Linked DNA regions of Acidithiobacillus ferrooxidans ATCC 23270. The protein of the gene in region 2 interacts with the protein of the main gene of each other region in a pairwise test. Links are inferred from orthologs where the notes say so. Each region holds a gene or a part of one and is shown on either strand. Other genes may lie near its edges.

What was found.
Region 1: the proteins of dnaQ (region 2) and dnaX interact in binary tests that used the Escherichia coli proteins (3 or more experiments, as listed by UniProt). The link is inferred for Acidithiobacillus ferrooxidans ATCC 23270 from one-to-one orthologs.
Region 3: the proteins of dnaQ (region 2) and dnaE interact in binary tests that used the Escherichia coli proteins (3 or more experiments, as listed by UniProt). The link is inferred for Acidithiobacillus ferrooxidans ATCC 23270 from one-to-one orthologs.

The regions. Positions count from the first base shown.
Region 1 is NC_011761.1:1,669,644-1,677,150, reverse strand. The notes cover bases 3,746-6,626. They hold dnaX (DNA polymerase III subunit gamma/tau), read right to left. Parts: upstream 6,105-6,626; coding sequence 4,386-6,104; downstream 3,746-4,385. Other genes in these bases: AFE_RS08865 (PilZ domain-containing protein), read right to left, coding at 6,454-6,626; AFE_RS08880 (YbaB/EbfC family nucleoid-associated protein), read right to left, coding at 4,043-4,396; recR (recombination mediator RecR), read right to left, coding at 3,746-4,036. Also shown: bioA (adenosylmethionine--8-amino-7-oxononanoate transaminase), read right to left, coding at 1-1,319; AFE_RS08895 (NAD(P)H-hydrate dehydratase), read right to left, coding at 1,306-2,157; AFE_RS08890 (ammonium transporter), read right to left, coding at 2,160-3,377; more of recR, read right to left, coding at 3,437-3,745; more of AFE_RS08865, read right to left, coding at 6,627-6,810; AFE_RS08860 (DNA polymerase III subunit delta' C-terminal domain-containing protein), read right to left, coding at 6,794-7,507. UniProt on the Escherichia coli protein: Part of the beta sliding clamp loading complex, which hydrolyzes ATP to load the beta clamp onto primed DNA to form the DNA replication pre-initiation complex.
Region 2 is NC_011761.1:344,894-355,380, reverse strand. What follows is about bases 3,336-6,334. They hold dnaQ (DNA polymerase III subunit epsilon), read right to left. Parts: upstream 5,209-6,334; coding sequence 4,462-5,208; downstream 3,336-4,461. Other genes in these bases: AFE_RS01890 (class I SAM-dependent methyltransferase), read right to left, coding at 5,657-6,334; rnhA (ribonuclease HI), read right to left, coding at 5,199-5,675; AFE_RS01905 (roadblock/LC7 domain-containing protein), read left to right, coding at 4,032-4,457; gloA (lactoylglutathione lyase), read left to right, coding at 3,548-3,955; AFE_RS01915 (pyrimidine/purine nucleoside phosphorylase), read left to right, coding at 3,336-3,537. Outside these bases: AFE_RS01930 (aspartate aminotransferase family protein), read left to right, coding at 1-1,080; argF (ornithine carbamoyltransferase), read left to right, coding at 1,077-2,012; AFE_RS01920 (argininosuccinate synthase), read left to right, coding at 2,016-3,215; more of AFE_RS01915, read left to right, coding at 3,220-3,335; more of AFE_RS01890, read right to left, coding at 6,335-6,454; gloB (hydroxyacylglutathione hydrolase), read left to right, coding at 6,563-7,315; AFE_RS01880 (M16 family metallopeptidase), read right to left, coding at 7,318-8,604; pnp (polyribonucleotide nucleotidyltransferase), read right to left, coding at 8,647-10,487. UniProt on the Escherichia coli protein: DNA polymerase III is a complex, multichain enzyme responsible for most of the replicative synthesis in bacteria. The epsilon subunit contain the editing function and is a proofreading 3'-5' exonuclease.
Region 3 is NC_011761.1:1,257,266-1,268,854, reverse strand. What follows is about bases 2,854-6,954. They hold dnaE (DNA polymerase III subunit alpha), read right to left. Parts: upstream 6,555-6,954; coding sequence 3,054-6,554; downstream 2,854-3,053. Other genes in these bases: AFE_RS06820 (ribonuclease HII), read right to left, coding at 6,554-6,954; AFE_RS06830 (acetyl-CoA carboxylase carboxyltransferase subunit alpha), read right to left, coding at 2,854-3,019. Outside these bases: AFE_RS06840 (dihydroorotase), read left to right, coding at 1-733; tRNA lysidine(34) synthetase TilS, read right to left, coding at 697-2,091; more of AFE_RS06830, read right to left, coding at 2,069-2,853; more of AFE_RS06820, read right to left, coding at 6,955-7,144; lpxB (lipid-A-disaccharide synthase), read right to left, coding at 7,158-8,285; AFE_RS06810 (DegT/DnrJ/EryC1/StrS family aminotransferase), read right to left, coding at 8,290-9,399; AFE_RS06805 (Gfo/Idh/MocA family protein), read right to left, coding at 9,445-10,386; lpxA (acyl-ACP--UDP-N-acetylglucosamine O-acyltransferase), read right to left, coding at 10,383-11,165; 3-hydroxyacyl-ACP dehydratase FabZ, read right to left, coding at 11,162-11,589. UniProt on the Escherichia coli protein: DNA polymerase III is a complex, multichain enzyme responsible for most of the replicative synthesis in bacteria. This DNA polymerase also exhibits 3' to 5' exonuclease activity. The alpha chain is the DNA polymerase catalytic subunit.

The DNA.
Region 1 (7,507 bases), 1.3 Mb from region 2 along the record:
AATACGTTGAGGATAGTGTCTATTTCCGCTGCTGTCACCGACAGCGGCGGAACTATGGTGAGGAGATCACCGAGGGGACGGCTGTAAACGCCCATTTCCCGTGCTCTCCGGCACACTGCGTATTCGACGCGATCTCCGTAGGGATAAGGCGCATTCGTCCCGGGGTCGCGCAACGCGATGGCGGCCATCAAACCGAACTGGCGGACCTCCCCTGCCCACGACTGGCCGTGAAAACGCTGCAGCCCGGCTCGCAACCGGGCGATCTTCTCGGGCAAAGCAGCCAGCACACCACCTTCCGCAAAAAGTGCCAGGTTCTCCAGCGCTACCGCACAGGCCAGAGGATTGGCGGTGTAGGTATGCCCGTAGTAAAACTGCCGGGTTTCCCCGAAAGGCGCAAGAAAGGCAGCATAAACATGTTCTGCGGCGAGGGTCGCAGCCACCGGCAAGTAACCACCACTCAGCCCCTTACCCAAGGCCAACAGGTCTGGTTCGACAGACTCCCACTCACAGGAAAAAAGCTTGCCGCTGCGGCCGAAGCCGGTCGCGACCTCATCAATGATCAGCAAGACCTCGTAGGCCCGGCACAGATGTTGCGCACCGGCCAGAATGCCGGGCGGGAAAGGCAATATGCCCGCGGCGCCCTGCACCCCGCCCTCCAGGATCACGGCCGCAATCTCGCCGCTCTGCTTCTGAAGCGTCGTTTCCAGCACTGCCAGCCATACGGCTGTTGCCTGCTCCGGATCCCCCTCGCAGTCTTCCCACTGCAATACATAGGGGCTCGGCAAGCGTAAAGTGGGGAACAGGAGGTGCCCGTATACCTCGTGAAACAGGGGGAAGCCGCCCACCGAAACGGCGCCAACGGTGTCCCCATGATAGGCATTGTCCAGGGTCAGGAAGAGGCGTTTTTCGGGGCGGCCCAGATTACACCAGTACTGGGCCGCCATCTTGATGGCGACCTCGACCGCCTCGGCGCCGTCCTCCGAAAAAAAACAATGTTGCAGGGAAGGCGGGGTAATTTCTACCAGCGCCTTGGCGAGACGAATGGCCGGAGCATTGCCCGCACCCAGGGCCGTGCTGTGTGCGACCTTGCCCAACTGCCCGATCAGGGCGGCATCCAGTCGGGGATGACGGTGGCCGTGAACATTGCACCACAGGCTGGCGATCGCATCCAGACAGCGATGACCTTGCGTATCATACACGTAGTTGCCTTCTGCACGGTCGATGATCCACGGGTCGTCATCCCCGTAACACTGCATCTGGGTGAAGGGATGCCAGAAATAACGGCGATCCCATTCCCGCAATACTTCAGTTTCCGTCATGACGTTGCGTCAACTCCTGTAAAGCGCGGGGCACTGCCGCCAGGATGTCCCCGGCCAGCAGGCTGGCCTCGCCCATCTCCGCGGCCGCGATATCGCCCGCGCGGGCATGCAGGCACACGCCGAGGGACAGCGACCGGTCGGCGTCCAGACCGACCGCCAGCAGACCGGCCAACAGGCCGGTCAGCACGTCCCCGCTGCCGCCCGTGGCCATGCCGGGATTGCCCAAAGTACAGAGATTCCGGACAGCGCATCCTAGCAGGAGACTATGGTGGCCCTTGAGGACCCAGTAGCCGCCATAGCGGGCACGTAACCGAACAATCGCCGCGATACGGTCTGCCTGTACAGCGGCGACCGTTATCCCCAGCAGGCGGGCCGCTTCGCCCGGATGTGGGGTAAACAGACGAAGTGCGTCGGTGGTCAGCAGTTTCGGACCAAAACGCGCGAGAATGTTCAGGGCATCGGCGTCCCATACCTGGGGACAGGACAGTGTACCGATTTCCAGCAACAGATCATGGGCGGCCAGGCCCTGACCCAAGCCAGGGCCAACAGCCAGGACGGCGTGGTCCGGCAAATCTCCAAAAGCCGCAGGCCAGTCCCGCCAGGTCGCTTCCGGCAGGTGTGCTGCCAAGTATGGGATCGCCGAGGGATGCCCCACCGCCGTCACCAATCCGCTGCCCACCCGATAGGCGGCGGCAGAGGCCAGCGCCAGTGCCCCGCCCATGCCCGGCCCTCCGCCTACTACGAAAACGTGGCCGAAGCTTCCTTTGTGCGCCTGCGGGCTGCGCACCGGCAGGCCCGGCATGGCCTGCCAGTTCAGGGCAGCAAAAGGTTCTGTCATGGTCACGCCCTCTCGATATCCTCTTCAGGATACGCGCTGACATGGTGCAAGCTCAAATCCGCCCCCGCATACTCCGCCTCGGGATCCAGACGAATCCCGATAAAGTACTTGATGCTGCCGTAGACGATACCACTGCCCGCCAGGGCGACCAGGACGCCTAGTGCGGTGCCCAGCAACTGAGACCAGAAACTGACCCCACCGGCGCCGCCGAGGAACTGATGTCCAAAAATTCCGACGGCCAGTCCACCCCACACCCCGCAAACACCATGGAGCGGCCAGACACCCAGCACGTCATCCAGACGCAGGCGATGCTGCACAAAGGTGAACAGGTAGACAAAAATAATGCCGGCAATGGCACCGATGGCCAAAGCCCCAATGGGTTGCACCACATCGGAACCGGCGCAGATGGCCACGAGACCTGCCAGAGCGCCATTATGAACGAAGCCCGGATCGCCCTTCCCTACCGCCAGCGCCGCCAGCATGCCGCCCACCAGTGCCATAAGCGAATTGAGTGCCACCAGACCCTGCACAGCGGCAATTTGCTGTGCACTCATCACATTAAAACCAAACCAGCCGATGATCAGAATCCAGGAGCCCAGCGCCAGAAAGGGAATGTTGGAAGGCGGCATGGCGTGTACCGCACCATCTTTCCCGTAACGCCCCTTGCGCGAACCCAGCAGCCAGACCGCCATCAGCGCCATCCATCCACCCATGGCATGCACTACCACCGAGCCTGCGAAATCGTGGAAAGGTGCACCAAAAACGCTGGTAAACCAGGCTTGAATACCATAATGACCATTCCAGACGATCCCTTCGTAAAAGGGATAAACCAGTCCCACCAGAAAGGCAGTCGCCAGCAATTGGGGATAAAAACGTGCCCGTTCGGCAATACCACCGGAGATAATGGCTGGCACCGCAGCAGCGAAGGTCAGCAGGAAAAAAAACCGCACCATCTGAAAACCATGATTGCTTGCGGTCAGAGCCTTTACATCGGCAAAAAAGCTGATGCCATAGGCGATATGATAACCCACAAAAAAATAGACGATGGTGGATATACCAAAATCACTGAGAATCTTCACCAGCGCATTTACCTGGCTGCGCCGTCGTACCGTACCCAGTTCCAGGAAGGCGAATCCGCCATGCATGGCAAACACCAGAATGGCGCCCATCAGCAAAAAAAACACATTTCCGCCTGGAGGCGTGACTCCTGTGGGTATCATGATGGCTGCTTCCTCTCGAAATTGATGGCTTTTATCTTTACGAAACGATGGGTAAGTGCTTATTCGTCGAGCAAGCGACGACCATGCAAGGCGCGCCCGAGGGTGCTGCGATCGACATATTCCAGTTCACCACCCACCGGCACCCCCCGCGCGATACGACTGATGGTGACACCGTCAGGAACCAGTCCAGCGAGAAACTGGGCTGTAGCCTCTCCTTCCAGGGTAGGATTGGTCGCAAAAATCACTTCCTGCAAGTCTGTTTCACCCAGTCGCGCGCTGAGGCGGTCGATATGCAGGGCTTCGGGACCGATGCCGTCCAGGGGCGACAAATGCCCCATCAATACGAAAAATTCGCCGACGAACACCCCCGTATCCTCGATTGCACGCAGATCAGCGGGCGATTCCACCACGCACAAAATGGAACGGTCCCGGTGTTCGGAACGACAGACGGCACACAATGGCGCTTCGCTCAGGTTGTTGCAGCGCTCACAAAAACGGACCACCGCGTGGGCTTGCTGAAAGGCTGCGGCGAGTTGCGGCATGAGATCGCGCTTACGCACCAGCAACTCATAGCTGATCCGTTGCGCCGAACGCGGGCCAATACCCGGTAGGCGGCGTAGCAGTGCCACCAGGGCGTCCATACTCGGAACGTCTGCCATAAGTGCCTAGAAAGGCAGGTTCATGCCCGGAATATTCATGCCGCCAGTCACTTCCGACATCCGCTCCGCGCTGACCTTCTCAGCAGTGCGCACGGCGTCATTGATGGCCGCTGCCACAAGATCTTCGAGCATCTCCTGATCGCCGTCGGTCAGCAGAGAGGGGTCGATGCGAACTCGCCGCACGTCATGTCGGCAGGTCATGGTGACTTCCACCAGATTGCCACCCGCGTGGCCCTGCACCTCTACCTGGGCAAGTTCTTCCTGCGTCTTTTGCAAACGCTCCTGGAGTTGCTGCGCCTGCTTCATGATATTCCCCAGTCCACCTTTCATCTTTTCCTTACCTCCCTGTTTACGTTTCATTGTGAGCTGACGGCATATCGTTTGAGGATGCCGCCACGATTTCAATGGATTCTACGCGGGCATCCAGGGCTTCGAGGAACGCGCCGATGCGCGGATCCGCGGCCACACGTGCCTCTGCTGCAGCTTGCCGGGACGCCAGCTGCGCCCGGTCTTCCTGCACCAGGCTGCCCACCCCGGTCTCTATGGTGAGAGCAACAATGCTGAGCCTGGGCTCCCGGCCGTAATATGCCGTAAGCGCCTGATGTAACGCCCGGCGGGCCTCGGTCTTGAGAAGGAACGGCAAATAATTGGGCTCCACGGCCAACTCCACCGCCTCCGGATCGCAGCGCAGGGCTTGTCCGTAGCGCAGGTACTCGGCAATCATCGGCGACACCGCCAGCGATGCCAGTACGCGACGCCAGTCTGCTGCTGGCGCGGTCCCGGCATCCGCATCGCGCTGACCGGACGTCGCTACCGGCGACGGCTCCCGGACTTCATCCCGTGAACGGATGGAGAGCAGGGGAACCGAATGATCCGATAGCGGTGAAGTTGCCTCGGGCATAACGAATTCGCGCGTCGGGGGAAGTGACTCGCCAGGATGCCGGTTTTCCCCGCCCGGGAGGGCCGCTGGCGGCGAGTCGGGCGATGCTGAACCGGAAAAGCTCAACACCCGCAGAAAGGCCATCTCCAGCGCCATGCGATCATCTGGATAAAGCGCAAAGTCACGTCGTGCCGAAAGGAGCAAAAAATACCAGGACTGCAGGGTAAGCGGGCTGATTCTCCCGCGCAGATGCACGACCGCCTCGGCGCCATCGTCATCCGGATCGGCTGGAAGAAATTGCGCCAGAGCGATGCGATGCAGGCCTTCTATGACCAGGTCCAGCAGGCCGGGCCCGTCCATGCCCCGCGCCAGATGATCACCCACTATGGCGAATACCTGTGCAGCATCTCGGTCCACCAGCGCGGCGATCAGACCCAGCACCGCGTCATCGCCGCTGCGCCCCAGCATCGCGAGCACGCCGTCGCGCCGCACCGCGCCACCACCGTGGACAATAGCCTGATCCAGCAGACTCAAGGCGTCACGCAGACTCCCGTCGGCAGCGCGCGATAGTATCTGCAGGGCGGCGTCCTCCGCCGGCACCTGTTCCAACGACATGATCTGCCGCAATCTTCCCTGAATCTGGGGAACATCCAGGCGACGTAAATTAAACTGCAGGCAGCGGGAGAGCACGGTTATCGGCAGCTTCTGTGGGTCCGTAGTCGCCAGCAGAAATTTGACATGTTCCGGCGGTTCTTCCAAGGTTTTCAGCAGCGCATTGAAGCTGTGCGCAGATAACATATGCACCTCGTCAATGAGGTACGCCTTGTAGCGACCAGCCGTAGGCGCATACTGGACATTGTCCAGAAGGTCGCGGGTCTCATCCACCCGGGTACGGCTTGCCGCGTCCACCTCCAGCAGATCCACGAAGTTCCCTGCAGCAATACTGCGGCAGGCGCTGCACTCTCCGCAGGGGTTGCTGCTCACGCCTCGCTCGCAGTTCAGACACTTGGCGAGCAGCCGCGCCAGAGTCGTCTTGCCGACGCCCCGTGTGCCGGTGAACAGAAAAGCATGATGGATGCGGCCGGAATCCAGGGCATGGCGCAAGGCGGAGACGACGGCCTCCTGCCCGACAAAATCGTCAAAATGTTGGGGTCGCCAGCGGCGGGCCAGCGCGAGATAGGCGCTCATGCGGCTCTGAAATATAGGGTGGCGACGCCGATCAGCCGCACCCCGGCACCTGGATCACCGGCTGCCGCTGCTCCCTTCCGGGCCTGACGGGGTTCACCAGTTACCACTGCGAGGGGACCGATCTTTGTCGCCATAGAAAACCTGAGACTGTCCACTGACGGACGATGATTGGCGGAGAGGGTGGGATTCGAACCCACGGTACCCTTTTGGAGTACACAGCATTTCCAGTGCTGCACCTTCGGCCGCTCGGTCACCTCTCCTGAGGGGACGAAGTGTACCTCAGACGCCAGCATCAGGGCAATGACCCCGTGCGGAGTGACCCGTGCGGGGCCTGCGCCCAAGCGGCATTTTAAAAACTCAGCACCTCACCATCGTTCCTTGGCAGGCCGGACAGCGCGTTCTGAATCCGGATCAGGACCCCGGAGCGGTCATTGACAAACTGGACACCGATGGCGGGAGGACGACCCTCACGGTTGTCGGGTGGCGTCACCCACACCACCTTTCCCATGACCGGTGCACGCGGTTGACCGTCGGGGAGGGTGATCATGAGCAGCACCTCGGTACCTATGGGCAGGAGGTTCGCTGTCTCTACCAGTACCCCGCCCCCTTTGATGTTGGGCATGTAGTAACGCTGCACTGCGGTGGCATCCCGTAACACGACGGACAGCGCCTTTGCCGCACCCCCCGCTTCAGCTTGTAATTCCATGCGCCACCTGTCCTGACCAAATGCCTACCCAATTCAACAATAACGTTTCCAGTGTCATCCCCACATTGCGATTCTGCGCAAGCGACTCAGGCAGCCGCGCCCACCCCTCCAGGGCCGGCCAGAGGCACGCGACCCGGGCCGATTGCGCCATAACCTCCAGCGATTGCAGATAGTCTAAATGCACGACGTTGTCCAGGCGATGGCCTTGAAGACGCAGCAAATCCGCCAACAGGCTTAGAACCAGTTCGCGCAGCAGCAGCAAGTCGGTGTCTTTGGCCCAGTTGTCTGCCAGCCGCAAAGCGGCGACAGGCCCTTGCCGAGGAAGGTTCAACAGCGTCTCGATCCAGGTTCGGCGCAGCGTGACCCATCCGGATTCCCAAAGTTGCCAGGCACGCAATGGCCGGTTCGCAAACTGCCGACTTAACGAGAGCGCCTCCGCAGGCGGTATGCCGAGACCTTCCAGCCAGTTCACGCACTGCCCCGGAAGCATCGTCGGGAACGGCAATCTCTGCAAACGGGATCGGATGGTGGGAATAAGCTGTGACGGGTGTTCACTGAGCAGAAGAATATGGGCACGCGCCGCAGGTTCCTCCAGGGTTTTAAGCAGGGCATTGGCCGCCGCCGCAGTCATCGCCTCGGCCGGCGCGATGCGCAGCCAGCGACACGCGCTGACCTGCGGGGTGAAGGCGAGGAACTC
Region 2 (10,487 bases):
TATCTGGACGCCCTGGCAGGGATCGCCGTCTGTGGCCTGGGGCACAGCCATCCGGCGGTCACCCGCGCCCTGCAGACCCAGGCTGGGCAACTGTTGCACACTTCCAATCTCTACCGTATTCCGGCGCAGGAAAAGCTGTCCGATACCCTCTGCGCCGTCAGCGGCATGGATGCGGCCTTTTTCTGCAACAGCGGCGCAGAGGCCAATGAAGCGGCCATCAAAATCGCCCGCCTCCATGGTCATGGCAAGGGCATCGCCGAACCGCAGATTCTGGTATTCAGCAACGCTTTTCATGGCCGCACCCTGGCGACCCTCACGGCCACCGGCAATTTCCGCATCCAGGAAGGTTTCAGCCCCCTGCTGCCGGGTTTCGTGCGCGCCCCCTATGGCGATCTTTCCACCGTCCGCGCCCTGGTTCAGGCCAACCCCGGCATATGCGCCATTCTCGCCGAGCCCCTTCAGGGAGAAGGTGGGGTGCGCCCGGCACCGGAAGGCTTCCTGACCGGGCTGAGGGAGGTCTGCGACGCGCACGGTCTGCTCCTGATGCTGGACGAGGTGCAGACCGGCATCGGCCGTACCGGGGCCTTCTTCGCCTACCAGCAGATTCCCGGCCTGCGCCCCGACGTGCTCAGTCTGGCCAAGGGCCTGGGCAACGGCGTCCCCATCGGCGCCATGCTGGCCGGCCAATCGACGGCCGCGCTCTTCGGGCCGGGCAAACACGGCACCACCTTTGGCGGTGGGCCGCTGGTCTGCGCCGCCGCCCAGGCCGTGCTCGACACCATGCAGCAAGAAGACCTCCCCGCCCACGCCGGGCGGATGGGCGCCCTGCTCCGGCAGCGCCTGCAGAAGCGCCTTGGCGGGCACCCCGAGGTGCTGGAGATACGCGGCATGGGCCTGATGGTGGGCATCGAACTGGCCCATAAACCCGAACGCCTGGTGGAGCGCGCCCTGGAGGCTGGCCTGCTCATCAACGTCACGGCTGAAAAAGTCATTCGTCTGCTGCCCCCGCTGATTCTGCAAGAGGCAGAAATCGATCTTCTCGTCGCTGGCCTGGCCAGCCTTCTGGAATCCGCATCATGAACGTCCGTCACTTTCTGCGCCTCTCCGACCTCAGCCCCAGCGAACTGCGGGCGCTCCTGCAACGTGCCATCGCCCTGAAGAAAATCCAGCGGGACGGCGAACGTTACGCCCCTTGCGCGGGCCGGACCCTGGCGATGATCTTCGAGAAATCCTCCACCCGTACCCGGGTATCCTTCGAGACGGGCATGGCCCAATTGGGCGGCCACGCCCTTTTCCTTTCGCCGCGAGATACCCAACTGGGGCGCGGCGAGAGCGTCGAGGACACGGCCAAGGTCATCTCCCGCATGGTCGATATGGTGATGATCCGCACCTTCGGTCACGACAACCTCCTCCGCTTCGCCGCCGCTTCGCGGGTGCCGGTGATCAACGGTCTCTCCGACGACCATCACCCCTGTCAGCTCCTCGCCGACCTGATGACGGCGACGGAACACTGGGGCGACCTGCGCGGCAGGACCGTGGCCTATATCGGCGACGGCAGCAATAACATGGCCCACTCCTGGATGGAAGCCGCGCAGGTTTTCGACTTTCGACTGCGCATCGGCAGCCCGGCGGGGTATGTGCCCAGCGCCGGGATGCTGCAGAGCGGCGGCGATCAGGTCACGGTCTTGCACGATGCGGTGGCCGCGGTGCGCGGTGCCAACCTGATTGTCACCGACGTCTGGACCAGCATGGGTCAGGAAGAGGAGGCCGCCGCGCGCAAGGCGATTCTCGCCCCCTTCCAGGTCAACGCCACGCTCATGGCCGCCGCCGCGCCGGACGCCTTGTTCATGCACTGCCTCCCCGCCCACCGTGGCGAGGAGGTCAGCGCCGAAGTCATCGACGGACCCCGATCCGTCGTCTGGGAAGAGGCGGAAAACCGCCTGCACGCCCAGAAAGCCCTGATGGAATTTTTATTCGGCATCGGCCCCGTGGCCGCACTGCAAGGAGATTGACGCATGGTCAAGAAAGTCGTTCTCGCCTATTCCGGTGGTCTGGATACCTCGGTCATCCTCAAGTGGCTGCAGGACCAGTACCAGTGCGACGTGGTCACCTTCACCGCCGACATCGGCCAGGGTGAAGAACTGGAACCGGCGCGCGCCAAGGCCGAGAAGCTCGGCGCCAGGGAAATCTTCATCGACGACCTGCGCCAGGAATTCGTCCGGGATTACGTGTTCCCCATGTTCCGCGCCAACACCCTCTACGAGGGCGAGTATCTGCTGGGCACCTCCATCGCCCGGCCCCTCATCGCCAAGCGCATGGTGGAAATCGCCGCCGACGTGGGTGCCGATGCCGTCGCCCATGGGGCCACCGGCAAGGGCAACGATCAGGTCCGGTTTGAGCTGGGGGCCTACGCCCTCAACCCCGATATTCAGGTCATCGCCCCCTGGCGGGAATGGGATCTGAACTCCCGTGAAAAGCTCCTCGCCTATGCCGAACAGCGTGGCATTCCGGTGGAACGCCATGGCCAGAAATCCCCCTACTCCATGGATGCCAACCTGCTGCATATTTCTTATGAAGGCGGCATTCTCGAAGACCCCTGGGCGGAAGCCGAAGACGGCATGTGGCGCTGGACCACGGCGCCGGAGCAGGCGCCAGACCGGCCCCGTTATCTGGAAATCACCTACGCCCACGGCGACCCCATCGCCATCGACGGCGAGCCGCTCAATCCCGCGCAGTTGCTGGCGCACCTCAATACCGTTGGCGGCGAGCATGGCATCGGGCGCCTGGACATCGTCGAAAACCGCTATGTCGGCATGAAATCCCGGGGCTGCTACGAGACCCCCGGCGGCACCATTCTGCTCAAGGCCCATCGCGCCATCGAATCCATCACCCTGGACCGGGAAGTCGCCCACATCAAGGATGAGCTCATGCCGCGCTACGCCAGCATCATCTACAACGGCTTCTGGTGGAGTCCGGAGCGCCGCGCCCTGCAGACGCTCATCGATCAGAGCCAGCGACTGGTCAACGGCGTGGTGCGCCTCAAACTCTACAAGGGGGGGTGTATGGTGGTGGGACGGCAGTCGCAGGAGAGTCTCTTTGACCCACGTATCGCCACCTTTGAAGATGATGCGGGCGCCTACAATCAGAAGGATGCCGGGGGCTTCATCAAGCTCAATGCGCTGCGTCTGCGCATCGAAAAGCGTTTGCAGGGTTAAGGCGATGGCTCCCGACCAGCAGGTACCGGCCACCGCACTGGGCAAAAGCAGCCGCATCTCTCTGGACGGGCGGCGCAGCGAGCGCAGCGTCATTCTCGCCGATGGCAGCATGCACAGTCTCACCCTTCTGCACCCAGGCGTCTATACTTTGAGCAGTGAAGTGGCGGAGACCATCCGGGTGCTCAGCGGGATGGCCTACTACCATGCCGAGGGGGCCAACGATGTTCAGGAGTTGCATGCTGGCGACAGCATGGTCATTCCTGCCAACCAGAGCTACCGCCTGGAAGTGATGGAACCTCTGGATTACCTGCTTTCAAGTTAAGGAGATTCTCATGCGCATACTGCACACCATGCTGCGCGTCGTCGATCTGGATCGCGCCATTGCCTTTTACACGGAGGTACTCGGCATGCAGCTCCTGCGCCGTAACGATTATCCCGAGGGCGAATTTACCCTGGCCTTCGTCGGTTATCAGAACGAGAATGCCGGGGCGGTCATTGAGCTGACCTATAACTGGGGCGTGAAACAGTACGACCTCGGCGACGGCTTCGGGCATATCGCCATTGAAGTGGAGGATGCCGTGGCGGCCTGTGACGGCATCCGCCAGCGGGGCGGGAAGGTGGTACGCGAGGCCGGACCCATGAAGCACGGCAACACCGTTATCGCCTTCGTGGAAGACCCTGACGGCTACCGTATCGAGTTGATCGAGCGCAAATCAGACTTTGCCGAGCATCCGGCCTGACAGCCGGTAAGCAGGATACGAGCTCCGGTAAATTTGCCGTGTTCTTGGGTGTTAACAGAGATCGCCAGGAGGGGTTTTGCGCACGAAAAAGATGCAATCCATTCTCGCTGAACTGAACGACGGTTCAGCCGACATAGACGCCTCCGCGATCATTTCCACCGAAGGCCTGATGCTCGCCTCCGCCATTTCCGGAGAGGTGAGTGAAGACCGGGCAGGTGCGGTGATGGCGTCCATATCCTCCCTGGCCGACCGTGCGATGCGCGAGTTCAAACTCGGCAATCTGGAACAACTGGTGATGAAAGGGCACAATGGCTACGCCCTCATGATCCAGGCGGGGGACTATGCGGCGCTGATCGTTATCGGCTATGGCGATGGTCCGGAATGGAGCCTGGCGTTGCTCAGGAGCATTCCGGCGGCAGGCGCCATCAGCGACCTGCTGACACCAGGCTTCGGTTGGTCTATGGAAGAAGGGCCTGTCGGGATTCCGCAAGACTCGATCTAGCCGGTCAAGCCGGTGGAATGCCCTCGCTTTCCGGCTCCCATAACGCGTTACCACCCATATTCTGCAAATATTGCCGATGGAGCATGCACTCCTCCGCGCTGGCGCGGATCACCCGCAATGGGCCACGTGGCCGCGACAATGCCGCCGGAATGCCCTCGCTCCGACGGTCATCCCCCGCGGACCGCATCTCCGTTGCGGCGGAGCCACCTGCGGCACCCAGCATCCCCATCATATCCACCTGCCCGCCGGTCATCGCCAGGTAGACCTCGGCGAGTATCCGGGTGTCCAGCAAGGCCCCGTGCAGTTCACGATGGCTGTTTTCCACACTGTAACGCCGGCATAGGCTGTTGAGATCATTTTTCTGACCGGGATGACGGCGGCGCGCATCGGCCAGCGTATCCATTACGGCCTGCCGCAAAGGCGCCTTCCCGGCCAGTTGCAGTTCGTGATTCAGGAATCCCAGGTCAAAGGGCGCGTTGTGAATGATCAGCTCCGCGTCACCGAGAAACTCCAGAAACGCGTCCGCCACCTCCGCGAAACCCGGCTGATCCTGCAAAAATTCGTCGGTCAGTCCGTGTATCCGCAACGCCTCGGGATCGCTGCTGCGCTGCGGATTGAGGTATTGCTGGTAATACGCCTCCGTCACCCGCCGGTCGATCAGCTCCACGGCACCTATTTCGATCACCCGGTGCCCCTGCTTCCAATCGATGCCCGTAGTTTCCGTATCCAACACCACCTGCCTCACAGCCATCCCTCGCCCTCCCGCGCCTGCCCGCCCGCCGCATACTGATCCATGACCCGATTCAGCAGTGCGTCCACCCGTTCATTCTCGATATGCCCGGAGTGGCCTCTCACCCACTCCCACTGGACCTGGTGGCGGGCGGCCACCGCCGCCAACAACTCCCAGATATCGCGATTTTTGACCGCGTCCCCGCCCGCCGTCCGCCAGCCCCGGCGCTGCCAGCCAGCCAGCCACTGGGTCATGCCATCCCGCAGATAACGGGAATCACTGATCACCCGCACGGCGCTGGGTCGCTTGAGCGCCTCCAGACCGCGCAAAGCCGCCGTCAGCTCCATCCGGTTGTTCGTCGTTTCCGGGACGAAGCCCCACAAGACCCGCTCCTGTCCAGCCAGCCGCAGCCACACGCCCCAGGCGCCGATACCGGGATTACCGCGGCACCCGCCATCGGTAAAGAGCTCTATGATTTTTTCGGGCATGGGGCGGTGTTCTCAGTATCAGGACCAACATAGGCAACGGGGGCTTCGGACCGGACGTTCTGACGCCCGGAACGCACCTTGAACGACCGGACCGCGCCCACCAGCGGCCGCTCGGGATCCCGCCGCTGGGCCAGTATCAGATAGGCGTTGGCCCCTGCCGGCCACCAGCGGTCACCCACCAGCTCCATCCACTGCGCATTGCGCCGCAGGCCCGGAACGGTATATTGAAAATAACGTCCCTCGCGGAGCACGAAACCCTGCTCCTCGAGCAGACCGCGCAGTCGTCCCAGAGGCAGGAAGGGGCGCAGCCATGGCCAGGCACGATCCCTGCGCCAGAGATGCCAACGGCGTACCACACTCAGGCTCCCCCCCGGATTGAAATCCATGATCAGCACATGGCCTTCGGGACGCAGGACCCGCCAGCACTCCTCCAGCACCGCCTGCGGATTGGCCATGCGGGTCAGACAGAATGGGACGATGACCAGGTCGAAACGCATGGCGGCGAAAGGCATCGCCTCACAGACGCCATAGGCCTGCAGATACTCGTCGGAAGGCAGGGCAAAGCCGTCATTGAGCAATACCCAGGTATGCTCGTGGCCGGGCGGCAGTCCCCAGAAAACGGGTTGCCCGAGCTGCAGAATGGTCTCCGGTTGCAGGCGTTCTATCCAGCGCGGCAGCATATCCCGGGCACGGTCGAGCAGGAGGCGGCCGCTGCGGCCATTCCACCAGATGGCGGCGCGGCGTTCCCGCGGCCGACTTTGGCGTCCCGGGTGCTGCATATCAGCGCGATGGCCTTGCGGCGGCGAAAAAGGAAAACACTAACGTCCACCACCCCGATTCAATGCCATAATGGGCCTATGGTACCTTGCCCGAAGGGAGATGCAAAAATGCCCGTTCATTTTATTCCTGCCTTTACGGATAACTACATCTACGTCGCCGAAACGCCCAAAGGGGCGTGGATTATCGACCCCGGTTGCGCGGAACCCGTCCTTGACTGGTGCGCGGAACATACGCTCCGCCCGAGCGCCATTCTCTGTACCCACCATCATGCCGACCACACCGGAGGCGTGGAAGCGCTGGCGCAGTATTTCGGTATTCCCGTCTACGGCGCGAACCGGCGCATTCCGGGACTGACCCATGCCGTGGCCGAGGGTCGCCTGACGCTGGATGCGGAGACGCTCACGGTGCTGGAGGTACCCGGCCATACCCGCGATCATATCGCGTATTGGTGGGAAAACGTCCTTTTCTGCGGAGACACCCTCTTCGCCGCAGGCTGCGGGCGCCTCTTCGAGGGTACCGCAGCGCAGATGTTTCACAGTCTGCAACGTCTCGCGGCGCTGCCCGATCACACCGCCGTCTACTGCGCCCATGAATACACCCTCACGAATCTGCGCTTCGCGGCCCAGGCCGACCCGGACAATCCGGTCATAGTGCAGCGCCAGAAGGAAGCCATCGCACAGCGCGCGCGCAACGAACCCACCTTACCCTCCGACATGGCCCTGGAACGCGCCAGCAACCCTTTTCTGCGGTGCCGCGAGCCCGCTCTGATCCGCAGCGCCAACGCCTTCGATCCCGCTACGGGGGACGACCCCGTCCGTGTCTTCAGCGCCCTGCGCCGCTGGAAAGACCACTTTTCCTGAGATCAGCGCCGCGCCGGCAGGCAGATCAACTCAAAACGCTCGGTCCAGGCCTTGCGCAAAACCCGCAGGACGGCGTCGGCGTCCACCGCCGCGAGGGTCCGGAGAGACTCTTCCGCCGGAACCAGACGCCCCAGATAGAGCCATTGCCGCGTCAGGCGGCTCATGCGAATTTCCGCATCCTCCTGCCCGAGCAAGAGCTGAATCCGCAGGCTGCGCTTGGCCCAGATCATATCCGCTGCGGTCGGTCCATGCTCCAGCAACGTCGCCAGGACCTCAGCCATCGCTGCTACCGCCTGAACGTGCTGCGCGCCCGGCGTGGCCGCATAGAGCGTCCATTCACCACAGTCACGGAGGGGATCGAGATGGGAGAATACCTGGTAGGCCAGTCCGCGCTTCTCGCGCAACTCGCGGAACAGATAGGAAGCCGTACCACCACCCAGTATGGCGTTGGCCACCACATGGGCCAGATAGTCCTCTGCGGCGACGCTGCACCCAGGCGCCATCCAGATCAGGTGCGCCTGCTGCGCCTGGGCGCGGCGCAGCCGCTTCTGTCCGCCATGAAAACGGGGGGCGGGCACTGCCGTACGAGCCCCCCCGTGCGGCCCCCCGAAGGCGGCCTCCGCCCAGGCGCAGAGCACCCCATGCTCCACTTCTCCGACGGCGGTAACGATCAGCGGCGACTCGGCGAGGATCCGCTGGTGATAGGCTTGCAGGCGCTTGCGGCTGGCGGAGCGGATGCATTGCGCGTTCCCCAGTACCGGCCAGGCCAGGGGATGGGGTCCCCAGATTTCCGCGAGGGCGCGCTCCTGAGCCCAATCCTCCACATCCTCTGCCGCCATGGCCGCTTCCTGGGCAACCACGCGCTTTTCCAGGCGCAGGTCGGCGTGGTCGAAGCGCGGCTTCGTCAACAACTCGGCCAGCAGCGTAAAGGCGTCGGCGGCATCTTCCGCCAGTACCGTCCCGTGAAACACCGTGCTTTCCCGATCTGTAAACGCATTGATGGTACCGCCCAACGACTCCATGGCCGCATTGAGCGCATCGCCATCGCGCTCCGTGCTGCCTTTGAAGAGCATATGCTCCAGCAGGTGGGCAAAGCCGTTTTCGTCCGGGGCCTGATCCCGGCTGCCGTTGCCGACGGTCAGGGACAAGGCCACACTCCGGCGTCCGGGCAGTCGCTCGCTGATCACGGTCACACCGTTATCCAGCGTCGTGCAGAGAGGTTCGACGGCGCGCGTCATGTCAGGAGGGAACAACAAAAGTGGACCGTAGCGGTCCACCTGTGTCGCCATTGGCGCTCAACGACGTCGATAAGGATGTCGGCGGTAGATGGATTATTGCGGGATGTCCTTCATGCTCAGCTTGATCTTGCCCTGGCGATCCACTTCCAGAACCTTGACACGCACCGCCTGTCCTTCCTTGAGATGGTCGTGGACATCGCTGACCCGTTCGTTGCTGATCTGGGAAATGTGCAGCAGACCGTCGCGCCCCGGCAGAATCGTCACAAAGGCGCCGAAATCCATGATCTTGGCCACTTTTCCGTCGTAAATGGTATCGACTTGCACATCCGCCGTCAGCAACTCGATACGTCGCTTCGCGGCGGCGCCGGCTTCACCGTCCACCGAGGCGATGGTTACCGTGCCGTTGTCCTGGATATCGATGGTCGCGCCGGTTTCTTCGGTCAGGGCGCGGATGACTTTACCGCCCGGCCCGATGACGTCGCGGATGCGATCCGGATTGATCTGGATGGTGATGATGCGCGGTGCGTAGTCGGACAACTCGCCACGGCCCCTGGACAGCACGCCATTCATCAGGCCGAGGATATGCAGTCGTCCCGCCAGCGCCTGCTGGAGCGCCTGCGCCATGATTTCCCGGGTAATCCCGTCGATCTTGATATCCATCTGCAGGGCGGTCACCCCTTGTTCCGTGCCCGCCACCTTGAAATCCATATCGCCCAGATGATCTTCATCGCCCAGGATATCGGTGAGGACGGCAAAACGCGCTCCTTCCTTGATGAGGCCCATGGCCACGCCCGCCACCGGCGCCTTGAGGGGTACGCCCGCGTCCATCAGCGCCAAGGAGGCGCCACAGACCGTCGCCATACTGGAAGAGCCGTTGGACTCCAGTACCTCAGAAACAACCCGTAAGCTGTACGGGAATTCGCTGTCGGTCGGCAGGACCGCCGCTATCGCCCGCTTCGCCAGGCGCCCGTGCCCGATCTCCCGGCGCTTGGGCGAACCCACCATACCCGTTTCACCGGTAGAGAAGGGCGGGAAGTTGTAATGCAGCATAAAGCGGTCACGGCTTTCGCCCTGCAGGGCGTCGATGATCTGCTCGTCGCCCTTGGTACCCAAAGTCGCCACCACCAAGGCCTGGGTTTCCCCCCGGGTGAAGAGCGCCGAACCATGGGTCCGCGGCAACACACCCGCCTCGATGGTGATGGGCCGCACCGTCTTGCTGTCCCGGCCATCGATGCGGGGCGCGCCATCCAGAATACGTCCTCGCACGATGCCGGTTTCAATTTTTTTCAACAGTCCGCGAACCATGTCTCCGCGTCCCGCATCGTCACTGCCAAACTCGACCGCCATGGCCTGCTGCACATCTTCCAGCCGCTTGCTGCGCGCCTGCTTCTCCGTCAGCGCATAGGCCTCCTGCAGAAGCGGTGTGGCTTTCTCGCGCACCTGCACACCCAGTGCTTCATCGGCCACCGGCGCCACCCACTCCCAGCGCGGTTTGCCGGCCTCCCGCGCCAGCGCTTCGATGGTTTCGATGACGGGCTGGAACTGCGCGTGACCGAACATCACCGCTTCCAGCATGATCTCTTCGGACAACTGCTGCGCCTCGGACTCGACCATGAGTACGGCCTGCCGGGTTCCCGCCACCACGAGATCCAGTTGCGAAGTGGTCAGTTGCGCGTAACTGGGATTCAGCACATATTTCCCGTCGATGTAAGCCACCCGGGCCGCGCCAATCGGGCCATTGAACGGAATACCGGAAACCGCCAGCGCCGCCGAGGCACCCACCAGTGCCAGAATATCGGGATCGTTATCCCGATCCACCGACACCACCGTAGCGATGACCTGCACTTCGTTCATGAAGCCCTTGGGGAAAAGCGGCCGGATAGGACGATCGATCAGGCGTGACGTCAGCGTCTCCTTTTCCGTGGGCCGCCCTT
Region 3 (11,589 bases), 910 kb from region 2 along the record:
CATCCGCGACGAAGAATCGGCACTGATGGCTACCCGACGAGCCGTCCGGTTGTCCAAAAAATATCAGCGCCGTCTACACATCCTGCACCTCTCCACAGCCGTGGAGACCGAATTCTTACGGCGGGAGAAGACGCCTTATATCAGTTGTGAGGCGATTCCCAACCATCTTTTCCTGACGACCGATGCCTATGCCAAAATGGGTCCCTTGGCGCAGATGAATCCCCCGATCCGCAGTGAGCAGGATCGTCTGGCCCTCTGGGAAGGGCTGCGCAGCGGTGTAATCGATTGTATCGCTACGGATCACGCCCCGCATCTGCTGGCGGACAAGGCCTTGGGGTATCCCCGCGCGCCCTCCGGTATGCCCGGCGTGGAAACCAGCCTGCCCCTGATGCTCACCGCCATGCGCGACGGTCATTGCAGTCTCGCCGAATTACAGCGCTGGATGTGCTACAACCCGGCGCGCCTCTATGGCGTGGTGAACAAGGGGCGTATTGCCATCGGCTGGGATGCCGATCTTACCCTGGTCGATATGACCCATGAAAAACCCGTCCGCAATGAGGAGATGTTTACCAGAGTGGGCTGGAGTCCCTTCAATGGCTGGGTCCTGACGGGTTGGCCCGTTACCACCGTTGTCGGCGGCCGGGTGGTTTTCGACAAAGGTGAAATTCTCCCCAACGCGCACGGGCAGCCGCTGCACTATATCGAGCCGACGCCACTATCGGCGATGGACTGAGTACCGGTATTCCAGAGGCAGAGTGCCGGTTCTCCGCGAGGGGCACTCGCCCAGGGTGCGGTATAGTAGCCCAGAATGACTAGCAAATGCCCCGTTTCGTCCCAGAGCAGGGGCACATCCGCACGCAGATCCGGTGGGACCCCCGCCTCCAGCAGCAGTTTCTTCAGCGACCGATGCTGTCCCTGTCCGCTCAGGGTGCGTTCCCCCTGGCGGCGACGGCGCCAGTATAGCCTCGTCCCTGCAAAACGCTCAGCCAATGCGTGATGAAGGTCGGCCGGTGGCGTGGCCCGGATGGCGCACTGCCAGCCGGGGATCGGCAGCGGTTTTCCCGGAGCGGCACACCAGGGGCCTGCTTCCCATTCCTTTTCCGCCGTAACGCGCGGTTGTGGCCAGGCGCGCAGCAGTCCACCCTGCAGCCAAGCCTGTCCCCCTTCCCATTGAATCCTCGCGCCCCCGCGTCCCCGCATCACCGCGTCCCGCAGCGCCTCCAGACGCTCCCGGCCCGGCACGGATATCCGCAGACTCTGAAGCCAGCCCCGCAAAAAAAACCGCTGTGCCGCAACAGAAAGCGTATGCAGATACTCCAGAGGAAGCACCTCGACAGAGAGACCCGGATGGTCTGCCCGATACTGTTGCCAACACAGGTCAAACCAGTCCGTCGCGATTTCCCCCATGTCGGCGAGATTGTCCGCAGCGCGGGCGATACTGATCGTCGCGTGGGGCCAACCCAGTTCCTGCAGTTGCGGGAGCAGGATGCGACGTATCCGCACCCTGTCGTAGCGCATATCGGCATTGGCCGGATCATTCAGAAAGGGTAACTGCCGCTGTTCCAGATAATCCCGCAACACCTGCCGCGGTACGTCCAGCAGGGGCCGAACCAGAAGCCCGGCTCCCAGCGGGCGCTGCCGGGGCATGCCCGCCAGTCCCGCCACGCCGGTACCGCGCAACAGTTGCAAAAGCACGGTTTCCGCCTGATCTTCGCGGTGCTGCGCCGTGAACAGCCAGTCCCCCTGCCGCAACTGCGCCGCCATGAGGGCATAGCGGGCACGCCGGGCCTGATCCTCCGGCCCCTCGCCCGGTGTATCTGCAGCCAGATGCAGCAGGGTGAAAGGAACCCCCAGAGCCTTGGCCTGCTCCTGACAGAACCGGGCCCACTGCGCACTGTCCGGGTGCCAGCCGTGATCCACATGCAAGGCATGGATCTCGTACCCTAGAGAAAGCAGTGCCACGAGCAGCGCCGTGGAGTCCCCGCCGCCACTGTAAGCCACATAGAGGGAGCGTCCCCGCGGTGGGCGCAGATCCCCCTGCAGACGCGTCCGGAGACGCCGCTCCAGCTCAGGCAGCGCCGACGACTCCATAGTGCATCAGGCGTTCGTAACGGGTGGTCAGCAACTTGCTGGTATCCATCGCCTGCAGCTCCTGCAGGTGATGGGCGAAACGCTCACGTGCCAGCGCGAAGACCGCTTCCGGATCGCGATGCGCGCCACCGAGGGGTTCGGCCAGCACTTCATCGACCAGACCCATTCCTTGCAAACGACGGGCGGTGATACCCAGAGTTTCCGCGGCCTCGGCTGCCATGGCCGCATTCTTCCAGAGGATGGAGGCGCAGCCTTCCGGCGAAATGACGGAGTACACTCCATACTCCAGCATCAGCATCCGGTCACCCACGCCAATCGCCAGGGCCCCGCCGGAGCCCCCTTCACCAATGACCGTGCAGATAATGGGTACCGCCAGATCAGACATCACTGCGAGATTACGGGCTATGGCCTCACTCTGGCCGCGCTCTTCGGCACCAATACCCGGATAGGCTCCGGGCGTATCAATGAACGTAAATACCGGCAAGGCAAAACGCTCGGCAAGGCGGAGCAGACGCAAGGCCTTGCGATAACCTTCCGGACGCGGCATCCCAAAGTTGCGCTGAATCTTTTCCTTGGTGTCGCGGCCCTTCTGATGTCCCATCCAGACGATCGGCTGTCCATTGAAGCGCGCCAGACCGCCGATAATAGCCTGATCATCGGCGAAAGCACGGTCGCCTGCCAGCACCTGTACTTCCGTGAAAAGGGCCTGCACATAATCCATGGTATAAGGCCGCTGTGGGTGACGGGCCACCTGTACCGTCTGCCAGGCACCAAGCTTGCTGTAAATACGCTGCAACTCCTTGCGCGCTTTTACTTCCAGGCGACTGATGTCATCGGCGATACCCGGCTGATTCAGGGCATGGAGTTCCTCCACCTTGGCATCCAGCTCCGCAACCGATTGTTCAAAGTCCAGATAACTGATTTTCATGTTCACTCCTTACCACTCCGAATATGGCCGGCGCTCAGGCCGGGCGTCGCGTCGCGTGCCGTGCACGCTCCAGGGGGACGACATTATTGACGAGAAGGGTCACCGGCCGATAGCTCCAGTGCCAGTGCGCCGCGGGTGCCAACGCCGTCAGGGCGGCAATGGCGGCGGGACTCGCCGCGAAGCTCAGGTTTTCCGTCACCCGCAATTGCGCGACAACGTCGTCTGCGACCCGCAAACGCAGGCGCAAGGCCGTTTGGCCAGGATACTTACGGAGCACGGCAAGCAGATCTCGCGGCGCCATATCTTCGGCAAGACCCAGATCCAAGGTCAATTGGGCAGCCAATTCCTCACGCGCCTGTGCCGTATCCAGCAGACGCAGGGCACTGAGCCGCAGGCCGCCAGAATAGCTGTCCTCGCCCACCTCACCCAGAACCAGCACCGGCTCCTCACCCTCTCGGATCTTGCCGGCCCGCGCCCAGACTTCGCCAAAGACGACGACCTCCAGCCGCCCCTGACCATCGTCGAGGGTCAGGAAATAGATACGATCACCGCGCTTGGTCCGGGTGCTGCGCCGCGCTACCACCAACCCCGCCACCAATACCGTGGACCCGACCGCGACGTCGCCAAGAGGTATCGTTCCCAGCGCCGTCAGATCATCCCGCAGACTGTCCATGGGGTGACCACTGAGATAGAAGCCCAGAGTTTCCCGTTCCTGACGCAGGGTTTCGGTGAGGCTCCATGCCTCGGCAGACACCAGCGGCGGCGCTACCCGCAACGCTTCCTGTCCGCTAAACAATGATTCCTGCAGGCTCGCCTGACTGCTCTGAAACTGCGCCGCTGCTTCCATACAACCGTCCACGGAAGCGATCAGGCTGGCCCGCGACACGCCCCAGTCATCCATGGCTCCGGCGCGAATCAATGCCTCCAGGGCACGACGATTGATTTTCTGGGTATCCACCCGGCAGAGCAGATCGAAGAGATTCAGGAAGGCGCCTCCTCTACGGGCGTCGAGAATCGCCTGAATGGCCGCCCGTCCCAAGCCCTTGATGGCACCCAGACCAAAGCGGATATGATCATCCCCCTCCGGCCGGAACTCCAGCACACTGTGCTGAACGCTCGGTGGAGCAATGCGCAGGCCCATGCGCGCGCACTCGGCAATCATCGCCACAACTTTGTCGGTGTGGTCCATATCTGCGGTCAGCACGGCAGACATAAAAAACTGCGGATAGTGGGCCTTCAGATAAGCGGTTTGGTAGGACACCAGGGCATAGGCTGCCGAGTGGGATTTGTTAAAGCCATATTCCGCAAACTTTTCCATGAGGTCGAAGATGGCCCCGGCCTGGTCCGCGGCCAAACCGTTCTTGTGGGCTCCCTCCAGGAAAATGCTGCGTTGCTTGGCCATTTCCTCCGGCTTTTTCTTGCCCATGGCGCGCCGCAGTAAATCGGCACCGCCGAGGGAATAACCCGCCAGCGCCTGGGCGGACTGCATGACCTGTTCCTGATAGACAATCACCCCATAGGTTTCCCGGAGAATCGGTGCCAGATCCGGATGCAGATAGGTTACCTGCGCCTTGCCGTGTTTGCGGGCGATGAAATCATCCACCATACCCGACTGTAGCGGCCCCGGCCGAAACAGGGCGACGAGGGCGACGATATCTTCAAAAGTATCCGGCTGCAGGCGCCGCACCAGATCGCGCATACCCGATGATTCCAGTTGGAAGACCGCCGCCGTCTCGGTGGACTTGAGCAGGGCGAAAGTCGCCGCATCGTCCAAAGGCAATTGCTGAATATCCACGGGCGCACGACCCGCCGCTGCCGCATCGGCATTGATGAGCTTGACCGCCATATCGATGATGGTCAGGGTACGCAGGCCGAGAAAGTCGAACTTCACCAACCCCATCTTTTCTACATCGTCCTTATCGAGCTGGGTGACGTTACCCCCCCCTTCAGAGCCGTCGTTAAAGAGCGGCAGGCGGTCGGCCAGTGGCTCCGGGGAGATCACCACGCCACCCGCATGGGTCGAGGCGTGACGGGGCAAACCCTCCAGGCGCAAGGCGATGTCCAGCAGGTCGCGGACGTCGTCTTCCTCAGCCTGGCGTCGCCGCAGTTCCTCCGATTCCTCCAGGGCCTTCGCCAGGGTCATTCCCAGATCACCCGGCACCAGCTTGGCCAACTGGTCGACAAAGCCATACGGTAGACCCAGCACCCGGCCGACATCACGCACCACCGCCCGCGCCTTCATCGTCCCAAAGGTGATGATCTGGCCGACCCGGTCACGACCGTATTTGTCGGCCACATACTGAATGACGCGGTCACGCTGATCCATGCAGAAATCCACGTCGAAGTCAGGCATGGAAACGCGTTCGGGATTGAGAAAGCGCTCGAACAACAGGCCATTGCCGATGGGATCGAGATCGGTGATCCGTAGTGCGTAGGCCACCAGCGATCCGGCGCCGGAACCACGACCAGGTCCTACCGGCACGCCATTATTTTTTGCCCACTGGATGAAATCCGCGACGATGAGAAAATAACCGGGGAAGCCCATCTGCTGAATGACGCCGACCTCACGCAACAGGCGCTCGTGATAAGGCAGCGTGGCGTCGCCGGTGATACGCAGCTCCTGCAAGCGTTCCTGCAGACCTTTTTGCGCCGCGTCGTGCAAATATTCATCCACGGACTGGTTGGCGGGAATGGGGTAGTCCGGTAGCGCATAATGCCCAAGCACCAGCTCCATATTACAGCGTCGCGCAATTTCGACGGTATTGTCGCAAGCTTCCGGCAGGTCCGCAAAACGCTCTCGCATTTCTTCGGGGTCCGGCAGGCGGTGCTCCGGCGTAAAACGCCGTGGACGGCGCGGGTCGTCCAGGGTAAAGCCCGCAGAAATACACTGTCGCGCGTCGAAAGCCGCAAAGTCCGCCGCATCGAGAAAGTGGGCGTTATTGGTGGCCACCAGCGGTAAATCCAGTTTTTCCGCCAGCGCCACCGTGGCCTGGACCAGGGCCTCCTGTTCCGCCTCACCGTTGCGCTGCACCTCCAGATAAAAACGCTCCGGGAAAAGCCTTGCGTAGTATCGCGCCCGGCTTTCCGCCTGTTGCGGATGGCGCTGCAGGGCACGCCCGATCTCCCCCTGCCCTGCCGCAGACAGGGCAATGAGACCGTCGCTCGACCCTTCCAGCCATGCCACGTCGATCTGCGGACGACCGTGGCGACTGCCCTCCAGGTAAGCCCGGCTGAGCAGGCGGCTGAGGTTACGGTAACCGGTTTTGTCCATGCACAGCAGGACAAGGCTGACCGGTCGTTCCGGTTCTGCCACATCATGCACCCAGACTTCACTGCCAATCAATGGCTTGACGCCCTGCCCCCGGGCAGCATTATAAAATTTCACCAGGGCAAAAAGGTTGCCGTGATCAGTGATCGCCACGGCCGGCATGCCTCGCTCCGCGCAGCGTCTGGCCAGCGCCTTGACCGGAATGATTCCGTCTTCCAGGGAGTATTCGGAGTGTACGTGCAGATGGACGAACTGCGGCGTACGCATCATTGCGTCTCCCAGGCCTGGTCGACGGGTCCGAAGCCGCGCCGATGCAGGGCACAGGGACCCCAGCGCCGCAATGCCTGGAGATGCACCGCCGTGCCGTAACCCATATGCCGCGCCAGCCCATATTGAGGGTAATATCGGTCGAGCAACTGCATCTCCTCATCCCGTGTCACTTTAGCCAGAATACCTGCCGCAGCAATGGCGTCCACCCGGCCATCGCCGCCCACCAGCGTCTCTACTTGCCAACCGGGAGGCGATTGGTTGCCATCGACGAGAATCCGCCGAGGCTGCCGGGGCAGGCCGACGATAGCCCGCGCCATGGCCCGCAACGACGCCTGGAGAATATTGTAGCGCTCGATCTCCCAGACCGCAGCCCGGGCTACCGACCAGGCCAGGGCCTCATTGCGGATACGTGCGGCCCAATGTGTCCGTGCGGCGGCCGTCATTTTCTTGGAATCGTCCAGACCGTGAAGAGGTACGCGCAGAATCACCGCCGCTGCCACCACTGGACCCGCCAAGGGCCCTCGCCCCGCTTCATCCACACCCGCGCACCAGGGTCCATAATGTTCCAGAATTGGGGCGCTTTTCATGGCGTTACCGTTTTCATGCCAGCATCTCCCGGAGCACTTGCTGCAACTGCTCGGGAGGATTGCCTTCCAGCAGGCTGCGCAGTTTCTGCAATTTTGCCACCTGCTCGGAACCCGCCGGACCCAAAAGCGCCGCCAGTGCATCAGCCACTTGGGCGGGCTCGAAGGCCTCCTGGAGGAATTCCGGGTATACGGCCTCTTGGAGCAAAATATTGGGCATGGCCACGAAGGGGGTCTTCACCAGTCTTCGGACGAAAGCAAAGGTGAGTGCGTTCAAAATATAGACGACGACCGCCGGGCGCCGCATGAGTGCCGTTTCCAGTGTGGCGGTACCGGAGGCGACCAGCACCACGTCAGCGGCTGCCAGCACGGTTTGCGTCTGAGCGACCACCAACTGCGCATCTTCCGGCCCCGCACCCTGTTTCCAGAGCCGCTCCCAGAGGGGGCGCAACTCCTCCCTGGCCAAGGCCACCAGAATCCGCAGATCCGGTATTTGTTTGCGCAAACGTCGCGCCGTTTCCGCATAGCGTAGAGTCAGACGTTCCAGCTCGCCGCGGCGACTGCCCGGCAGGAGCGCAAGCACCGGCCCCCCTGCCGTCAGTCCCAGTGCCGCCCGCGCATCCATTCCGTCCTGCGCCGTCGCAGTCTGCGCCAGCAAGGGATGGGCCAGCACATGCACCGGCACCCCCGCCTGTGCATAAATGGGCACCTCAAAAGGAAAAAGCACCAGCATGTGGTCCACTACGCGCTTGATCTGGTGGATTCGCTGCGAGCGCCAGGCCCAGATCTGGGGACCCACCACATAGAGCACTCGAATGCCCATCTGCTTGGCCATCTTGGCAACGTGCAGATTGAAAGCAGGATGATCAATCAGCACCACGCAAGCCGGCCGTTCCGCCTGCAGATGCTGCCGGATTTGCCCATAAAGCCTGCGCAAGCGACCGTAGTGCCGCAAGACTTCGACCAACCCGATCATCGCCAGCACTTCACCATTGGCAATATTTTGCACGCCCGCCGCCTGCAGACGGGATCCGACCACCCCGGACCATTGCAGATCAAGTCCCGCCTGCGCGGCATTCGCCAAAATTTCCAGCCCGAGATTTTCGCCGGAACGCTCTACCGCGAGGATAAAGGCCTTGCCCAAGGCCCTAGCCGTGCAGGGTGCGACGGATCACGGTAGCGATCCTGGCTATCTGCTCCTCACGCAGTTCCGGGAACATGGGCAGGGAGAGCACCCGCTCCGCCAGATGCTCTGCCACCGGACAATGGGTTTGGGCCTGGTGTGCAAACATCTTTTGCTGGTGTCCTGGAATCGGATAGTAAATGGCGCTGGCAATGCCTTCGGCATGGAGGGCGGTCTTCACCGCATCCCGCGCATTCAACTGAATGGTGAACTGATGGAATACGTGGTGATAACCTGCTGGAGCTTCCGGCAATTGCAGGTCGAGACCCACCAGATGCTCGGCGTACCACCCTGCCGCCCGCCGCCGTCCGTCGTTATAGGCCGCGAGATGTGGGAACTCCGCCCGAAGAATCACCGCCTGCATTTCGTCGAGACGACTGTTATAGCCCAATACGTCATGATGGTAGGTCTGCCAGGAACCATGGTTGCGCAGACCGCGCAATTTGCGTTCCAGCTCCGCATCCGCCGTCACCACCATGCCGCCGTCTCCGGCAGCGCCAAGATTTTTGCTGGGAAAGAAAGAAAAACAACCGATGTCGCCAAAACTGCCCACTCCTTGTCCGTTAATTTGGGCACCAATGGCCTGGGCACAATCCTCAATCACCCGCAAGCCATGCTTCTGAGCAAGCGCCATGATGCCGGGCATATCTGCCGGCAATCCGTAGAGATGTACGGGGATGATCGCTTTGGTCCGCGGCGTAATGGCGGCCTCGATACCGGCGATGGTCATGGCGTAAAAACGATCATCCACATCCACAAAAACCGGCGTGGCGCCCACGTAAAGAACCGCTTCCGCAGTCGCGATGAACGTGAAGGTCGGGACGATCACCTCGTCGCCGGGGCCGATCTCCAGGGCACGCAGGGCCAGCATCAGGGCGTCCGTACCGGAGGCGCAGCCCACACCGTGGGCAACACCGGAGAGACCCGCTACCTCCGCCTCCAGCGCACGCCCCTGATTTCCCAGGATAAAGCTGGCATCGTCCAGAATCTTCCCTATCCCCGTCAATATTTCATCCCGCAGCGGCGCAAAATGCGCGCGCAAATCGACCATGGGAATTGCTGTATTTTGAGTCATGCATCACCGTCCGAAAGAAACGTCAAAACCCGCACCGGCATACGCTCAACGCTGCAGAAAAGCCTCCACGGCTACCCGCACCTGCAGCGCCGCGGCCAGCACCCGCCGACCCGCGACGCCGTCGCAAAACACCGGCCGGTGCGCTGCGATGGCGTTCAGGAAATCCTCGATCTCCGCCGCCAAGGCATCGCGTTTGGCCAGGTCCACAGCCTCATCACGTACACCGGGAATTCCCGGCACCGTTCCCGCACCGCGATGGTAGATGTGCAGGGTGTTGTTGAGGAAATCCACCGAAGCATAACGATCCTGCCAAAAGATACGCATGCGCCGCGCAGGTTCCCGCACTACCCGGGAGGCTGCCAGGTTGGCCACGGTGCCGTTGTTCAGGGTCATCCAGGCCGTGGCCATGTCCGCCTTGTCCGTTACCGCCGCGACACCCACGGCACGCACGTCCACGGGTTCGGCGCCGGTCAGCAGCAAGGTCAGGTCCAGATCATGGATCATCAGATCCATGATCACGTCGATATCCAGCGAGCGTGGCTTGAACGGCGCCAGACGCTCCGCCTCCAGGTAGCGGGGCGCACCAAAGCCCGCCTGCCGCAAATACTGAATGGCCGGGTGTACCCGCTTGATATGACCAATCGCCAGCACCAGATGGCGCTCCTGCGCCATACCAATCAGGGCATCCGCTTCTTCGGTATCCAGGGTAAAGGGTTTTTCGATCAAACAATGTACTCCCGCCTGCATCGCCACTTCCGCTACCGCGAAGTGGGTGGAGGTGGGGGTGACAATGGACACCGCGTCTACTTCAGCCAGTAACGCATCAACGCTGGGGAAAGCACGGCACCTCAATTCGGCGGCAACCTCTGCGGCCCGTTCCGCGTTCTCGTCAAAAACCCCCGCCAGTTGTGAGATTGCGGCATATTTCTGCGCGTGAAAGCGCCCCAAGTGGCCCACCCCGATGACCCCGGTTCTCATATGGATCATGGCCGGGTAATCCCGCGTCGGCTATTACGAATAAAGTCCAGAAGATAGGCGACTTCCGGCGCATTCAGACCGCGTTGCGACACCTCATCCATGGCATCCTCCAGTCTCAGCCCGGAACGGAAAAGCAGGCGATACGCCCGTTTGATCTGCAAGATGGTCTCCCGGGGGATACCGCGACGTGCGAGACCGCGTACATTGATCCCATGCAGGCTGGCATGGTTGCCTGCTGCCATCATAAAAGGTGGGATATCCAAAGGTGCCATGGTCCCGCCGCCCAATATCGCGTGCGCCCCCACCCGAGCGTACTGATGTACCGCCGACAGGCCGCCGAGGATGGCGTGATCCTCGACGCTGACGTGACCGGCAAGGGTTGCGGCATTGGCCATTACCACCTGATCACCGATAGAACAGTCGTGCGCCACATGGCAGTAAGCCATGAGGAGGTTGTGATGACCGATCCGTGTTGTCCCGCCACCTTTCACAGTGCCGCGATTGATGGTCACAAACTCGCGTATCGTATTGTGCGACCCGATTTCGAGTGTCGTAGGTTCACCCGCGTAGCCCAGATCCTGTGGAGCCGTGCCGACGGACGCAAACTGAAAAATTTGGTTATGGGCACCGAGGCGGCAAGGGCCTTCGATCACGGTATTCGCGCCGATCCTGCAGTGATCGCCGATTTCCACTCCAGCCCCAATGACGGCAAAAGGTCCGATGGTGCATCCTTCTCCAATCTGAACCGAGGAATCGACGATGGCCAGCGGATGAATCTGCACCGTCATTGGACATGCTCGCGCAAGGTGGCCATCAGCAGCGCAGAGGCGACTTCCACCCCATCGACCAGCGCCGCCGTTTCCATCTGCCACATGCCGGAACGCCGGCGGCTCACGTTGGCGATGAGCTCCAATTGATCACCCGGCGTCACCGGTCTGCGGAAACGGGCCTTGTCGATCCCGGCAAAATAAACCGCCGCATTCTCTCCGTACTTATCCTCGGAAACAAAGGCGAGGATCGCCGCCGCCTGGGCAAGGGCTTCGATGATGAGTACGCCCGGCATCACCGGAAATCCCGGGAAATGCCCCTGAAAATGCGGTTCGTTCATGGTGACGTTTTTCAGTGCGCGCAAACGTTTTCCTATCTCTACTTCAACGACACGATCCACCAGCAGAAATGGGTAGCGATGTGGCAAGCGTTTAAGAATATCCT